Regions from separate parts of the Tepidibacillus infernus genome, predicted to be linked through region 1. Evidence: riboswitches for the same ligand, from Rfam matches in the RefSeq annotation. Region 1 holds a riboswitch; each other region holds the start of a gene.
The links. Region 1 has a riboswitch for S-adenosylmethionine ahead of TEPIDINF_RS01045 (ABC transporter substrate-binding protein). Riboswitches for the same ligand answer to the same signal wherever they lie in the genome.
Positions count from the first base shown of each region.

Region 2: it holds a riboswitch for S-adenosylmethionine, as region 1 does, so the genes downstream of both, metH (methionine synthase) here and TEPIDINF_RS01045 (ABC transporter substrate-binding protein) in region 1, are expected to answer to the same signal.
Region 3: it holds a riboswitch for S-adenosylmethionine, as region 1 does, so the genes downstream of both, TEPIDINF_RS08660 (methionine ABC transporter ATP-binding protein) here and TEPIDINF_RS01045 (ABC transporter substrate-binding protein) in region 1, are expected to answer to the same signal.

Region 1 covers NZ_JBLWFI010000001.1:195,764-201,338, reverse strand. Annotated here, with positions in the region: gene TEPIDINF_RS01055 (ABC transporter ATP-binding protein) at 1-723, opposite strand, end outside; gene TEPIDINF_RS01050 (ABC transporter permease) at 723-1,571, opposite strand; gene TEPIDINF_RS01045 (ABC transporter substrate-binding protein) at 1,586-2,629, opposite strand; SAM riboswitch class I at 2,727-2,830, opposite strand; gene copZ (copper chaperone CopZ) at 2,925-3,131, opposite strand; gene TEPIDINF_RS01035 (heavy metal translocating P-type ATPase) at 3,212-5,422, opposite strand; gene TEPIDINF_RS01030 (metal-sensitive transcriptional regulator) at 5,451-5,575, opposite strand, start outside.
Region 2 covers NZ_JBLWFI010000001.1:1,671,537-1,677,111, forward strand. Annotated here, with positions in the region: gene TEPIDINF_RS08415 (BglG family transcription antiterminator) at 1-881, opposite strand, end outside; gene larC2 (nickel pincer cofactor biosynthesis protein LarC2) at 966-1,511, opposite strand; gene TEPIDINF_RS08425 (M23 family metallopeptidase) at 1,583-2,569, shown strand; SAM riboswitch class I at 2,625-2,726, shown strand; gene metH (methionine synthase) at 2,840-5,575, shown strand, end outside.
Region 3 covers NZ_JBLWFI010000001.1:1,720,505-1,726,079, reverse strand. Annotated here, with positions in the region: gene TEPIDINF_RS08675 (hypothetical protein) at 1-277, shown strand, start outside; gene TEPIDINF_RS08670 (hypothetical protein) at 360-638, opposite strand; gene TEPIDINF_RS08665 (hypothetical protein) at 855-1,310, shown strand; SAM riboswitch class I at 1,434-1,547, shown strand; gene TEPIDINF_RS08660 (methionine ABC transporter ATP-binding protein) at 1,635-2,663, shown strand; gene TEPIDINF_RS08655 (methionine ABC transporter permease) at 2,650-3,306, shown strand; gene TEPIDINF_RS08650 (MetQ/NlpA family ABC transporter substrate-binding protein) at 3,331-4,167, shown strand; gene TEPIDINF_RS08645 (M48 family metallopeptidase) at 4,275-5,549, shown strand.

The DNA.
Region 1 (5,575 bases):
AAGTTCATTCATGATTCTTTCTCTTATCTTGATAAATTCAGTTCCATTTCGATTACGAGGTCTTGGAAGATCAACAATAATCATATCTTTGATATAACCAGGCCTTGGACTCATCACAAAAATTTTATCGGCCAAGTAAATCGCTTCATCAATATCATGGGTAATCAGAATCATCGTTTTCTGAGAACCCAACCATAAATTCATCAGTTCATTTTGCATTTTTAATTTAGTTATGGCATCTAAGGCACCGTAAGGTTCATCAAGCAATAACACATCTGGATCCATAACCAATGCACGGGCTATGGAAGCACGTTGACGCATTCCTCCAGATAACTGTCCTGGATAGTAATCTTTAAAATCTGTTAATCCAACTTTGATAAGAATCGCTTGAATACGTGCTTCCCTTTCTTCTTTAGCAACATTTGCTAGCTCTAAACCAAACTCTACATTTTCACCAACTGTACGCCAAGGAAATAGAGCGTGCTCTTGGAAAATTAAAGTCCGCTCTGGATCAGGCTGATCAATGATCTGTTCATTAGCCATTACCTTCCCTGTGGTTGGTTTTTCTAAACCAGCAATCATTCTTAATGCTGTGCTCTTTCCACAACCTGAAGGACCGACGATGGCAACAAATTCACCACTTTCAACAGAAAAGTTCACATTAGATAATACCTTTAAATCGCCAAAAGATTTACTAACATTCTCCAACTTGATTGTTTGCATTATACTGAACCCCCTCCTCCTGTCAGATCACGCCACCGAAGAAATTTCCTTTTTAACTGCTCAAGAACAAGATGATCTAGAATGAGGGCGATCCCACCAATCACTACAATATTAAGAAGAACTCCTTCCATATCGGCAATTTCCCCTGCATAACTAATCGACCAACCAAGACCAACTGCTGCTCCTCCAACCATTTCACTAGCCACAAGCGATCTCCAAGCATTGCCAAAAGCAACTTGAGCACCTGTTAAAAAAGATGGAAAGGTTTCAGGCAGAAAAACTTTTGTTACTAATTGTTTTTTATTCGCACCTAATACCTTTGCTAGTTCGAGATGAGTGCGATTTATATTTTCTGTCGCATTAATCATCGCTAAAGCCATAGGAAAGAAACTGGCAATCGTGATCACGATGATAATAGGAAGATCGCCAAACCCAAATAAAATAACTAAAAATGGAATCCACGTTATTGGAGGGATTGATTGCAATATTGAAATTACATTTTTTAGATAGATTTTAAATCCCTTCGATAAACCAGACAATAAGCCAAATAAAGAACCTAGAAGACAAGCTAAAGGATACCCAATGATTAATCGAATTAGACTACTTTGAATGCTGTCTAAAAATGCTGGATCTTTTACTTCACTAAGAAATCGCTGAAAGACATTAACTACATCTGGTAATAAAAAGTTTGGTAAAAACCATGCGGTAATTTGCCATATAGCGAGTAGTGTAACAATCGCATAAACATATGGAAGTGTCGATTTTATACTTAGACGCTTGACCTTTTTATTCGGTTTTAATATGGTTTGATTAGCAATAGACTTGATGATTTGTGATTCTTTTTTCACTTGAAGTCACCATCTTAAGATTGTTTTTTGTTTTGCCAAGATAAATCAAGAATATCCTCTACATTTAGAGGTTTTGATAGCATTTGTTGATCTACCATCATTTGTACAATATCTTTCATTTGTTGAATATTCTCTTGAGTAATTTCCCAATTAAAGGTTTGAGCTTCAATTGCTTCAGCGATTAAGTCTACTGAATTGATTCTCCCATTTGTTGTATCGATGGTTTCTGTTTCAATAAAACGTTTTGCCAATATTTTTGCTGCTTCTTTTGGTTGATTTTCTAACATCTCAATCGCTTCTTTTTGAGCATCTAACATCTTATTTATCGCAATCTGTTTTTCTTGAAGAATTTTTCCTGAGGTTATTGCCACCATACATGGGAAAGGCCATTCTTCTCCAACATCATAAAGTGGCGTTACAGGAATGGTTTTACGAGCAATTCGATCATATGGTTCAAAGAGAAAAGCAGCATCTACTTTCCCAGCTGTTAAGGATTGGATCGCCACACTTGGTGAAACATAAACCATATTCACATCATTACGTGTAAGATTACCCTCTTTCAGTACAACACCATTTAGCACGATGTCTGCTGTGCTCCCTTGTTTCTGTGTAGCTAGTTGCTTTCCTTTCAAATCTGGTATCGTCTTAATATTACGATCACTTCGCACTAATAGACTGTGATAACCCATTTGCGCACCGCTGATTACTTTTAAATCAGCACCTTTATCAGCCCATGTAACAGCATTTGTAAATCCAAGCACCCCTGCGTCTAATTGTCCTCCAACAATCGCTTTAATCATTTCAGGCCCACTATTAAAGATTTGAACTTCCACTTCTAACCCATTCTTTTCATAAAAACCTGCATCATAAGCAAGCATCACTTGAGCATCATCCATCACGTTTAAATAACCAATACGTAGCTTTTCTTTTGTTTGTGGATTTGTATTTGCTTGCTGCTCCTTGTTTGCTCCACAGGCGGTTAAAAATAAAGAAATGATCATTACAAACATCCCTACCCACCGTAATCGGCGTGCCCCTAAAATTTTTACCAATTCCATTTCCCCCTTTAACGTATAAACTTGACTAATTTAGTCAGGATTGTCCTTGCATATTGCAAGAAAAAACACCTCATAAGAAGAGGTGTTAAGATAACTCTTCTTATCTTTCAGAACAAATTGTTCTGCTGGAATTAGCACCGTATCATACAAATCGGTTGCCGGGTTTCATTGGGCCAGTCCCTCCACCACTCTGGATAAGAACGTGATAATATGTAATTGATCATACTGTGATTCATAGAAAATCGTCAATCCATTAATGTGCTACAATCAAAAAGTTTTTTCATGATTATTCTAATTATGCAACAACATCATAGCCTTGGTCTTCGATCGCTTCTTTCATTTGTTCAAAAGTTACTTTTCCCTCATCGAAAGAAACCGTTACATTTTTGTTCTCAAGACTAACAACCGCATTGGAGACCCCTGCTAATTTTTTTAGTGCCCCTTCTACCGCCATTTTGCAATGATTACATGTCATACCTTCTACTTTAATTACTTTTTCCATTTAAAATCCCTCCATTATAGATGAATGATTATATGAAACCCTTGTTAGGGTAACAAACAATAGTCAATAACCTTGTTTTTTTAAAATTTAATATTTTTTAATCGTAAGGAGTTAAGAACGACTGAGACAGAACTCATTGCCATCGCAGCTCCTGCAATCCAAGGTGCTAATAGACCTGCCATTGCTACTGGAATACTAATTGAATTGTAGAATAAAGAAGCAAATAGATTCTGCTTAATATTTTTTAAGGTCTGTTTACTAATATAGATTGCATCTGCAACCCCTTTTAAGCTCCCACCAATTAAGGTAACATCGGCTGCTTCAATCGCTATATCTGTTCCAGTTCCAATTGCCATCCCTACATCTGCAGTAGCTAATGCTGGAGCATCATTGATGCCATCGCCAACCATGGCAACTGTATATCCTTGAGTTTTTAAGGATTCAACTTCTTTTGCCTTATCTTCAGGCATTACTTCTGCACGAACTTCATCAACACCCACTTCTTGAGCTATACTTTTTGCGGTACGTTGATTATCCCCGGTAATCATCACGACTTTGATACCCATTTCTTTTAATTTGGCAATGGCTTCTTTTGAGTCAGCTTTTACCGTATCAGCCACTGCAAGGATTCCTAATAATTTATCAGGAGTAGCAACTAAAACAACTGTTTTCCCTTGTGCTTCTAATTGAGCCATTTTTTCTTCAATAGCTGCTGGATCAAGTCCAATTTCTCTTACTAATTTACGTGTTCCCACATAAACCATCGTATCGTTCACTTTTGCTTTTAAACCTTTGCCAGGAAGAATCTCAAAATCTTTGACTTGAAGCAAGTCGATTCCTTTTTCTTCTACGCCTTTAGCAATTGCCTTACCAATCGGATGTTCAGACGTTTTTTCAATGGAACCAGCATATTGTAATAATTCCTGTTCACTTGCATCAATCGGAATATAATCTGTTAATTCAGGCTCCCCTTTGGTAATGGTGCCTGTTTTATCTAATACAATCGCATTGATTTTTTTAGTGTTTTCTAAGTGTTCTCCACCTTTGAAAAGAATCCCATGTTCAGCTGCTTTACCGGTCCCAACCATAATAGAAGTTGGTGTTGCTAAACCTAATGCACATGGACAAGCAATAACGAGAACGGCTATCGCATTCACTAAGGCATGTTCAAAATTGTTAGGATCTAGCCAGAAGTAATAACCTAAGAAGGTTAAAATAGCGATGGCCACAACAATCGGCACGAATATCCCCGAAATCACATCAGCCATCCGTTGAATGGGTGCTTTCGTACTATTGGCTTGTTCTACCGCTTTAATAATTTGTGCTAAGGCTGTATCTTTCCCAACCTTTGTCGCTTTAAACTTAAAAGAACCATGCTTATTGATTGTAGCCCCAATGACAATATCGCCAACTTTCTTATCGACTGGAATACTTTCCCCTGTAATCATGGATTCATCAACAGACGAATAGCCCTCGATAATTTCACCATCAACAGGGATTTTTTCCCCAGGGCGAACAATGATGATATCTCCTTTTACCACTTCTTTAATTGGAACTTCAATCGGTTCTCCGTTTCTTTCAACCATCGCAGTCTTTGCTTGTAAGCTCATCAATTTTTTAATCGCATCAGATGTTCGACCTTTCGCTAAGGCTTCTAAATATTTACCAAATAAAACGAGCGTAATCAGGACTGCACTCGTTTCAAAATAAAGTTGATGAGTGCCTATAATTATTCCATAAATACTATAAAAGTAAGCAGCAGATGTTCCTAATGCAACAAGGACATCCATATTAGCACTACCATTTTTCAAAGCAGAATAAGCACCATGATAGAATTGATAACCAATATAGAATTGAACTGGTGTTGCTAAAAGAAGTTGAAACCATGGGTTCATGATGATTTCTGGCACCAAATACATAACCCCAAAATGACCCAACATACTCCATAATAGGGGAAGGGATAAGAGAGAAGAAATGATCAACTTGGTTCTCTTTTTACTTAATTCTTTATCCTTAGCAGATTGTTGATCCACTTCATCCTCATGAACTTTTCCATCATATCCTAAGTCCCTAACTTTCTTTATAAAATCATCCACATCTACTTCTTCAGCATTGTATTCGACAACTGCTCTTTCCAGCGCCAGGTTGACTGTAGCAGAGTAAACACCTGGTATTTTATTTAATCCCTTTTCGATTCGTGAGGAACATGCAGCACAAGTCATTCCAATTAGATCTAATTCTACTTTTTCCTTTGCTACACCATAGCCAAGATCCTTTGCTTCCGTCACCATTTTACTCACTCCTTTGATGACTATCTATCTATTTAATAAACAATTTAATAACATCCATCAATTCATCAATCGCAGGATCACCATTACCAGATTTAATTGCCTTTTGGACGCATCCGTGTGTATGTCTCTCTAATAAGGATAATCCAACTTTGT
Region 2 (5,575 bases), 1.5 Mb from region 1:
TCAATCAATTCTTTTGCAAACTGAATAATTACTTTATCAAGCTGTGATAAAGCTCCCTCCTGTAGTAATAAATAGTCATAACGAATTTTAGCACCTGATAAATGAGATGCAATAAATGCTATTTCAGCAGGAGGAAAATTAATAACAAAGGCTTTTTTTAATCGCTCTGCCAGTTGTAAAGCTACATGATATTCTTTTTGATTTTGTATTTGTTTTAAATTTTCAGCATCCATTTTTATGTAATGCCCTAATTTAATTCGTTTTATCGAAATTAGTATATGAATAATTAAATTTTTTATCGCCTCATCCGAGAAAGAAAAGGTAAATAATTGTTCAAACTCAAGGAGATGTTTTTTAACTAAGGAAATTTCATAGGGTTCAAACCAATCATCGTATATTTTTGATAATGCAAAACGCCGTAGCTTTTCTTCTCCTTCAACCTTAATACCAACCTTGGTCTTTCGTATAAGTTGAAGTCCAAAACGATTTAGCCATTTTTCAATATTTTCTAGATCTTTTCGTATTACTGATTTACTAACATAAAATTGTTTCACTAAATCTTCAATTGTTATCTCTTTTTCTTGTCGTAGTAACCATTTTAGAATTTCCTTTTTTCTTTCATCTTCGGTTAGAATTTTTTCTTTTGAAATTTCATTCAGCAATTTTTTCTTTTCAAAAGGATCGACTTGTAGATATACACCAATATTTGGTTTCCTTATTAAAATGCCATTTGATTTCTGCTGCAACCATTGATCGATTATCTTAAAGTCGTTTCTTATAGTTTTTTCTGAACACTGATGTAAATCAGCTAATTCTTGAATAGTTACGTATTGATCATTATTTAAGAGAAATACTAACAATTTATATTGTCTGTCATTCATAAAATATCTCCCTTTTTATTTGATCCTTTTGTAAATAACTTTATCATAAAATGCCTGTAGAAATGATCATTCATCGATTAGCTCTTATTGTTCTTTTGCCCACTGATATCCTTTTTCCTTTACCAGATCATAGACCCATTTAATTGGAACCTGATGTTCTTTTGCTAACCGTACACAATCTTCATACTCAGGGGCTATTTGAACAATTTTGCCTTCTCGTTTCCCGATCTTCACTGTACATTTCCCCCACTCTGTTTCCACCTCTATAAATGTTCTTTCTAAACGATGAACTGTATAGGGAGTATACCTGATGCCTAGAGTGGTGGTTTCAAGAAAAAGAAAATCCATCACCTTTTCTCGAATTTCCTCTCTACATAATATATGAAGAACTTGTCCAGGACGATTTTTCTTCATGATCACTTGTACAATATATACATCATTTACACCCATACTAAATAATTGTTCCATGATATATCCATAAAATTCTGGATTCATGTCATCAAGGGAAACCTCTATCTTTACCATTTGTTTATCAATATGTTCATTTAGATTATTTTTCATATTCTTCATGATCTCCCTTACTATATTTTTCGAGATAAATTTCAGGTCAATTTTACCATTTTCCTTTATACATAGAAAAGGAAACTTTTTTAAAAACTATTTAAATGAATTGAACTAAAGATGATTTTGGAGAGATGGAAATGAGACTGTTAAACAAACGATTAATATGCACTTTAATAATTATCAGCTTAGTTTCAACGATTCCTATACAGAGTTTAGCTAAAGGAGAACAAGACGATCTGTTTCAAACGAGAATGGAGCTATATAAAACCATGGATAATATTTATCAAATCCCATGGTACTATATTGCAGCCATTGATCAGTATGAAAGAAATATTCAACCTGTCAGGCAGGATCTTCCTATAAAAAAAGGTCTAATCAGCATCTATTTTTCAAAAGAAAAATGGGCCGGTTTTCTCAATCCAAATCCCGAAGATCAAAATCCAATGCGAATTCAGTTTTTTAATGGTTTTGGTGTAGATGGGGATGGGGATGGTTTAGCTGATCGAAATAATGATGCTGATGTTCTTGTTGCTTTTTTAAATTATCTAAGTCGGTATGGGACGACAAAAGATAGCCTCAAGAATGCTTTAATGGATTATTATCAAAGCGAGTTACCAGCCAAAATCATTGATGAAATCGCTCTCATCTACAAAACCTTTAATACCCTTCAATTAGCAGAACGGGTTTTCCCAATTCCCAAATGGAACAGTTACTCCTATCGAAGTACATGGGGAGATACAAGAGGCTGGGGAGGGCGAAGAATACACGAAGGGACTGACATCTTCGCTTCTTATGGTGCAGCAGTACGAAGTGTTTCTTATGGGTATGTTGAAGTCCTAGGCTGGAATAAATATGGGGGGTGGCGTGTTGGAATAAGAGATACAAACAATATTTATTATTACTACGCTCATTTAACAGGGTTTAAAAAAGGATTAAAAGAAGGAGATATTGTCAAACCAGGTGATGTCATCGGATATGTTGGAAGTTCTGGTTATGGCTCTCCAGGTACGCAAGGAAAATTCCCCCCTCATTTACATTTTGGTATGTATAAATATAATGGCCGTCATGAGTGGGCATTTGACCCTACCCCTTATTTACGTGTTTGGGAAAGAAAAAGAAAATAGTTGACAATTTGCTGATTCTCGTACAAACTAGAAGAAATAACAAAAGCATACTTCACTTCTATCCAGAGTGGTGGAGGGATCTGGCCCTACGAAACCACAGCAACCGGTCGAATGACCATGGTGCTAATTCCAGCAGAATTTTTCTGGAAGATAGGAGAATCGTGAATACACGTAGCCCTCTCCTATTTTGGTGAGGGTTTTTTCATTATAAGATTCCTAGGGAATGTATATTATATGTATACATCTCCATATTATGAGGAGGGAGAAACAATGAACAAAATAGATCGTTTAAAACAACAAATGGAGCAAAAAATCCTCATTCTTGATGGTGCAATGGGTACAATGCTACAAAATGCTCAATTAACTGCCAAAGACTTTGGTGGAGATCAATACGAAGGTTGCAATGAAATCTTAAATCTAATCCGTCCAGATCTAATTAAACATATCCATCTTACCTATTTAGAAGCAGGAGCAGACATCATTGAAACGAATACTTTTGGAGCTACCCCAGTTGTATTAGCAGAATATGGACTTGAAGCCCGAACTGAAGAAATCAATCTTACTGCAGCAAAGATTGCAAAAGAAGCTGTTGATCAAGTTTCTACCCCCGAATGGCCACGCTTTGTCGCTGGCTCCATGGGGCCAACAACCAAAACCCTTTCTGTTACAGGTGGGATTACATTTGATCAATTATCGGATTCATATTATCAACAAGCAAAAGGATTAATCATCGGTGGTGTAGATTTACTTTTGTTAGAAACTGCACAAGATACACTTAATGTGAAAGCGGCTGGAATAGGAATTCAAAAAGCTTTTGCAGAATGTAAAGTAGAATTACCTGTTATGATTTCAGGCACGATTGAACCGATGGGTACCACTCTTGCAGGTCAAAATATTGAAGCTTTCTACATCTCCTTAGAACATTTGAAGCCCATTTCCGTAGGACTAAACTGTGCAACAGGGCCTGAATTCATGCGTGATCATCTCCGTTCCCTCTCGCAATTAGCTACAAGTGCAGTTAGTTGTTATCCTAATGCCGGATTACCAGATGAAGATGGTCATTACCACGAGTCTCCCAAAGCCTTAGCTGAGAAGATGTCGCAATTTGCAAAACAAGGTTGGTTAAACGTTGCAGGTGGATGCTGTGGCACTACACCAGATCATATCAAAGCTCTTTCAGAAACATTAAAAGAATTTAAACCTAGACGATTTCAAAAGGAACATCTCCCTGCCGTGTCAGGAATTGAGCCAGTTTTTTTAGAAAAAGAAAATCGTCCCCTCTTTGTAGGAGAACGAACGAATGTGATCGGTTCTAAGAAATTTCGGGACCTGATTGCAGACGGTAAGTATGAAGAAGCCTCTGAGATTGCCCGTGCTCAGGTAAAAGGCGGCGCACAAGTGATCGACATCTGTTTGGCCAATCCTGACCGTGATGAGTATTTCGACATGGAGCAGTTCCTACAATATGTAGTCAATAAAGTCAAAGTACCGTTTATGATTGATTCAACCGATTCAAAGGTAATTGAGCTTGCTCTAAAATATTCTCAAGGAAAAGCCATCATCAATTCAATCAATTTAGAAGATGGCGAAAGACGTTTTCAGGAGATCGTCCCACTCATTTTACAATATGGTGCATCCGTTGTTGTTGGAACGATTGATGAAAAGGGAATGGCTGTTACGAGTGAAAGAAAATTAGAAATAGCTAAACGTTCTTATGATTTGCTTGTTCATCAATATGGAGTAAATCCTCAAGACATTATTTTTGACCCATTAGTCTTTCCAATAGGAACAGGTGATGAAGCATATATTGGATCTGCAAAAGAAACGATTAAGGGAATTCAACAAATCAAGGAAGCTTTTCCTGAATGTCAAACCATTCTTGGCATTAGTAACGTTTCCTTTGGGTTACCCCCTGCTGGTCGTGAAGTATTAAATGCTGTTTTTCTTTACCATACAACACGTGCCGGCCTAGATTATGCTATTGTGAATACACAAAAGCTTCAACGCTATGCTTCCATTCCAGAGGAAGAAAGACAATTAGCTGAACAATTGATTTTTAACACAAATAAACAAACCCTTGCTCAATTTGCTGATTTTTATCGCAATAAAAAAGTGATCAAGGAAGAAACTAGTATCAGGTATCCATTGGAAGAACGGTTAAGTAACTATATCGTGGAAGGATCAAAAGACGGCCTGATTGATGACTTAAAAGAAGCCCTTAGCCGGTATACTCCTTTAGACATTATCAACGGCCCTTTGATGAAAGGAATGCAACGTGTTGGGCAACTATTTAATGACAATGAATTAATTGTTGCCGAAGTATTACAAAGTGCTGAAGTGATGAAAACGGCCGTTTCCTTCTTAGAGCCTTATATGGAAAAAAACGATTCTACACAAAAAGGAAAAATTCTACTTGCTACTGTAAAAGGGGATGTCCACGATATTGGGAAAAACCTTGTAGAAATTATTTTATCCAATAATGGTTACGAAGTAATTAACCTTGGAATTAAAGTACCTCCCGAACAATTAGTGGCTGCTTTTAAACAGGAAAAACCTGATGCCATTGGCTTATCTGGACTCCTTGTTAAATCAGCACAACAAATGGCCATCACTGCTCAGGATCTAAAAACCGCTGGGATTGATGTTCCCCTTCTAGTAGGAGGAGCTGCATTAACAAGAAAATTCACTGAAAACAAAATTGCAAATGAATATGATGGACTTGTTTTCTATGCAAAGGATGCAATGGATGGGTTAAATATCTTAAACCAGATTAGTGATGAAGCCTATAAAAACGAACTTATTGCTGAATTACGAAAACAGCGCCAAACAACTGCTGATATGGGTCATACTGACAATATAATAAATGATTCAGTCTTGACCAATAAAAGTATCAAGCGTTCATCAACCAGTCAAAACGTACCTGTTTTTCAACCGCCAGACTTCGATCGTCATATTTTGCGGAATTATCCAATTGATTTTTTGTATCCTTATTTAAATATGAGGATG
Region 3 (5,575 bases), 1.5 Mb from region 1:
CGAAAATATTGGATTCATTATTAATAAAAGTCAACTTGAAGAAATAGTTAATAGGAAATATGAAAGAGTAAGGTTTATGATTATAAGTGGAAATATAAATGATCAAAAATTAACGTTGATTACGTATGACACAAATTTTACACTAGAAATGAATCTTCCTATAAATTTAATATTCATAAAGTTTGGTGAAAAGATTCTTCCTGTAGGTGTAAAAGAGAATATTCCATTAAAGAATGGGGATATTATAAAAATTAAGTACAAAGGAAGTATTAGATAATTACATTAAAATTGTTTTTAAAAATGCAAATTATAAAAATTAAGCCGCCTAAAATGGTGGCTTTTTTCTTCCTTATGACAATTTAACTAAAAATAGAGGTGCGTTGACCAACAGAGTTAACTCCTGAAAGCGTCTTGGGGTCAAATTCCTGCCAATGATTCGCTTCATCTAGAATCACCATTTCTTTAGATTGTAAAGACACAAAATCCTCATCTGTTAAGAATTGATATTCATAGTGATTGAGATAACGAATTCTCCATAATCCTTTTCCATCAAGGTTTGAAAACCATTCAATCAATTTTTCACAGCGACCAGCAAAATCGTTAATTTTTTTATTACACAAAGGGCAAACAAATTTCATTTTCATTCGCTCCCTTTATCCTCAGTTGATCTTTTATCCTATTCCTTTTGTTATATTATTCGTATTTACCTGTTTATTTTCTTTAAATATACGCTATTTTTCAAAAATTAGCTATTACTTTTCAACAAATAATGGCAATGTTAGAACAGAATAAGGGATGATTATAACGGGCAAGGTAGAAATAACTAGATAAAACCCATGAAAGGAGAGAAAACAATGAGTTTAGCAACTTCGTTTATCACCTCTTTTTTTGTGCTCCTCCTCCTTGTTTTAGGGTATTACTTTTATATTGAAAAACCAAAAACCGTAGAAAAGAAACAGTCTAATGTCATTCCCCTACAAACGGATGGCTTTGATTTTATCTTGTATCAGGGGAAGATTAAAGAAATGATGACAGACTACCAGCGGTTTTTGGCAGAAATGGATATCATCGTATACAGCAAAAGCATATTTATTGGCTTTTTAGAACCTAAATATGCTTATATTGATTTACCAGCTAAAGCGATTCATTCTGTAAAATATGAACCTACAAAACTAACCATCCATTGTTATCGCCAAATGATAAGTACCAGCAAAATTACCATCAAATCCAACTCCACAAAAAGCCTATATTTATTAGCGAAAAAAATTGATTTTATTTCTAGGCGTTCAAAAAAGACAAATGCAATTTAGTTATAGTTTGGAGAAAATTAACAATAAAAAACAATTGACATAGGCTTGTAGCAGATGTTAATATTCGTATAGTGTTTAATGCATTGAAATGCGTAAATGGTTTAAAGTGAATAAATGGATATCTCCTTATCCAGAGAGGTGGAGGGACTGGCCCAATGAAACCCGGCAACCAACATGTATTTTGTACATGGTAAGGTGCCAATTCCTGCAGAACAAATTTGTTCTGAAAGATGAGGGAAGGAACTTGTACGAATAATCTGGTCCTTTCTGATGCTTTCAGAAGGGGCTTTTCTTATTGAGAAGAAAGTAGAAGTTGGTGAATAGATGATAAAACTTCATAAAGTAAAAAAAATATTTAAGTCCAAAACTCAAGAAGTGGTTGCATTAAAAGAGATTAACTTGGATATTCAATCAGGGGCAATATATGGCATTATCGGTTATAGCGGAGCAGGGAAAAGTACTTTAATCCGTTTAATCAATATGTTGGAGCGTCCAACAGAAGGTGAAGTTTGGATCGATGAGCAAAGGATGGATCAATTACGACCAGAAGAACTACGCAAAGCCCGCCAAGGAATCGGGATGATTTTTCAGCACTTTAACTTACTCTGGTCAAGAACAGTTGCAGAAAATATTGCCTTCCCACTCGAAATCGCAGGGGTTCCTAAAAAGGAGATCGATCAGAGGGTAAAAGAATTGATCGATTTGGTTGGGTTGACCGAGCGAGCCAATGCATATCCTTCTGAGTTGAGTGGTGGACAAAAGCAACGGGTAGGTATTGCAAGAGCTTTGGCGAATAACCCAAAAGTACTTTTAAGTGATGAAGCCACATCAGCACTAGACCCGAAGACGACCGATTCTATATTAGAATTGCTACAAGAGATCAATAAAAGAATGGGAATTACTATCATTTTAATTACTCACGAAATGCATGTCATTCAAAAGATTTGTCAGCGAGTTGCTGTGATCGATGGTGGGGAAATTGTTGAAGAAGGTCCTGTTCTAGAGGTTTTTACTCATCCGAAACAAGAAATAACGAAAGAATTTGTAAAACAAGTTACCGAACATCAAAGGACAAAAGAGACGATTGAGCATTTGCCATTAGACAAAGATAGTTTTATTTTAAAATGTACATTTGTTGGTGAAACAGCTAGTCAACCGATTATTAGTAAATGGGTGCAAACCTTGGGAATTGAAGTCAATATTTTAGAGGGAAATATCCAATATGTTCAAGGTGCTTCTTATGGCTCACTTTATATTCAAGTTCAAACTTCTGAAGCAAAACTAAAAGAATCAATTAAATTCTTAGAGTCTTGCCAGGTAGAAGTGGAGGTGGTTCAAAGTGTTAACGGATAGAGAATGGCTACAGCTATGGCAAGCCACTTTGGAAACCTTGTATATGGTTGGATTATCTGGACTATTTACCGTTATCTTAGGAACGCCGTTAGGCATTTTACTTGTTTTAACCGACAAAGGCCAAATATTACAAGATGGGACAATCAATAAAGTGATTGCTGCAATCGTTAATATCTTTCGATCGATACCTTTTATTATTTTGATTGTCTTATTGATTCCCTTTACAAGATTTATTGTAGGAATCAGTATTGGTCCTACTGCTGCATCTGTACCTTTAATTATCGGTGCTGCTCCTTTCTTCGCTCGCTTGGTTGAAACTTCTTTGCGAGAAGTGAACCGGGGAGTGGTTGAAGCAGCGATATCCATGGGGGCTAGTAACTGGCAAATCATAAGAAAAGTCTATTTGCCTGAAAGTTTACCTTCCATTGTATCTGGAATTACAGTAACTTTGGTTACTTTAATTGGTTACTCAGCTATGGCAGGTGTTGTAGGTGGTGGTGGCCTAGGTGATATGGCAATCCGCTATGGGTACCAACGATATAACATGCCAGTTATGCTGGTTACCACAGCCGTTATTTTAATTCTTGTTCAAATCGTTCAAAGTTTTGGAGATTATCTCTCCAAAGTTTTAGATAAAAAATAAAATTATATAAGGGGGCTTTTTAAAATGAAAAAGTTTTTAGCTTTATTTTTAATTGCAGTATTAAGTTTAACTTTAGCCGCTTGTGGTTCAGGTTCAACTAATGAACAGCAAGGTGCAAGTGAAAATGGTGGACAACAACAAGAAGTGACTTTAAAAGTGGGTGCTACAGCTGTACCACATGCAGAGATCTTGGAAGTCGTTAAACCTTTATTAGAAAAGCAAGGAATTAAATTAGATATTGTTGAATATCAAGATTATGTTTTACCAAATACAGATCTAGCAGAAAAACAAATTGATGCAAACTACTTCCAACACGTTCCTTATCTTGAGTCTTTTTCTAAAGATCGTGGTCTTGATTTAACCTATATTGCTAAGGTTCATATTGAGCCAATGGGCATCTATTCTAAAAAAGTTGATGATTTATCCAAATTAGAGGATAAAGCAACCGTCTCAATTCCAAACGATCCAACTAATGGTGGACGTGCTTTGGCTTTATTAGAAAAAGCAGGGTTAATTAAATTAAAAGAAGGCGTTGGCATTAACGGAACCGTTCAAGATGTGGTAGAAAACCCAAAAAATCTTGAAATTAAAGAGTTAGAAGCACCAATGTTGCCTAGATCATTAGATGATGTAACCATTTCTGTTATCAATACAAATTATGCTTTAGAAGCACAATTAAACCCAACAAAAGATGCTCTATTTATTGAAGATGCTGATTCACCTTATGCGAACGTTTTGGCTGTTCGTACAGAAGACAAAGATAACGAGAATCTTAAAAAATTAGCAGAAGCTTTAACTTCACCAGAAGTGAAGAAATTTATTGAAGAAAAATATAATGGTGCTGTTGTACCTGCATTCTAAGAATACACGCAAAAGCGAACTGTTTGAAAAACTCCCTTATTGTCAAGGGAGTTTTTTTGTACAACTTTGCATATATATAAATTAGATCATGTAAGGAGGCGAGCTGTTTGAAAAAGTTTTACATAGGATTTACAATTTTCTTGCTTATATATGGCGTTTTGATGTATCTTTATTTATTTCAAAGTCAACAAGATTTACCACAGGCTTATGTGGGTGGTCCAGCCGATCCAACCAGTTTCATGAGTGTTGAGCAGCTCCATACAGCAACCATCTTTTCAAGGATAAAGGACTTTTTATTTTTTATTGGGGTACCATGGGAATGGGCGATCTATCTTATTATTCTGGGATTAGGGTTTTCCACAAGTTTTTACATGATAGCGAATAAGTTAAGTAAACGGTCCTTATTGGTACAAACGAGTATTTATGTGTTCCTGCTTAGTCTCTTGATTGCATTATTACAATTTCCCATCCAATATTACTCCTATAAAATATCTCGAGAGTATGGAATTAGTATTCAACCATTTGAGCAATGGATATGGGATAAGGGAAAGAGTTTTTTTGTTGACCTCGTTTTAACGGTACCAATGGTTTGGTTACTGTACACTTTGATTAGAAAATCACCAAAAAAATGGTGGTTCTGGTTTTGGCTTATCTCTATACCGATCACCATTTTGATGTTTTTTGTTCAACCCGTGATCATCGATCCCATCTTTAATGATTTTCAAACCCTTCAAGATCAAAAATTAAAAGAAGATATTATTGCAATTGCCAAAAAAGCTGACATTCCAGCTAACCAAGTCTTTCAAGTCAATATGTCTAAAAAAACAACGGCAATGAATGCCTATGTAACAGGAATAGGGTCTAATGCACGGATTGTGCTCTGGGATACCACGTTGCAGAAATTAAAAAAAGACGAAATATTATTTGTGATGGCTCATGAAATGGGGCATTATGTTTATAAGCATATTTATTGGATGCTGCTTGGTTCTATATTATCTTCATTTATACTCCTTTATTTACTTTATCTGTTGATCAACTGGTTGGTAGATCGTTTTGGCTATGCATGGGGAGTGCAAAAAGTAGGAGATCTTCGTTCACTTCCGTTATTTTTGTTACTTTTTTCAGTCATTACCTTTGCCATTTCCCCAATTGAAAATACGATTTCTAGACAATCTGAACGTGCAGCAGATCAATATGGTATTCAAATGACTCAAAATGCTGAAGCAGCGATTTCCTCTTTTCAAAAACTGACTGTGAATAGTCTAACCGAACCGAATCCGCCAGAACTCGTTAAAATCTTTTTATATTCTCATCCTACCATGGCAGAAAGATTATATACCATTAGTCAAGAAATGCAATTGATGAAACAAGACCAAAAATGAAACGAAAACTTTCGAGGAAGAAGATA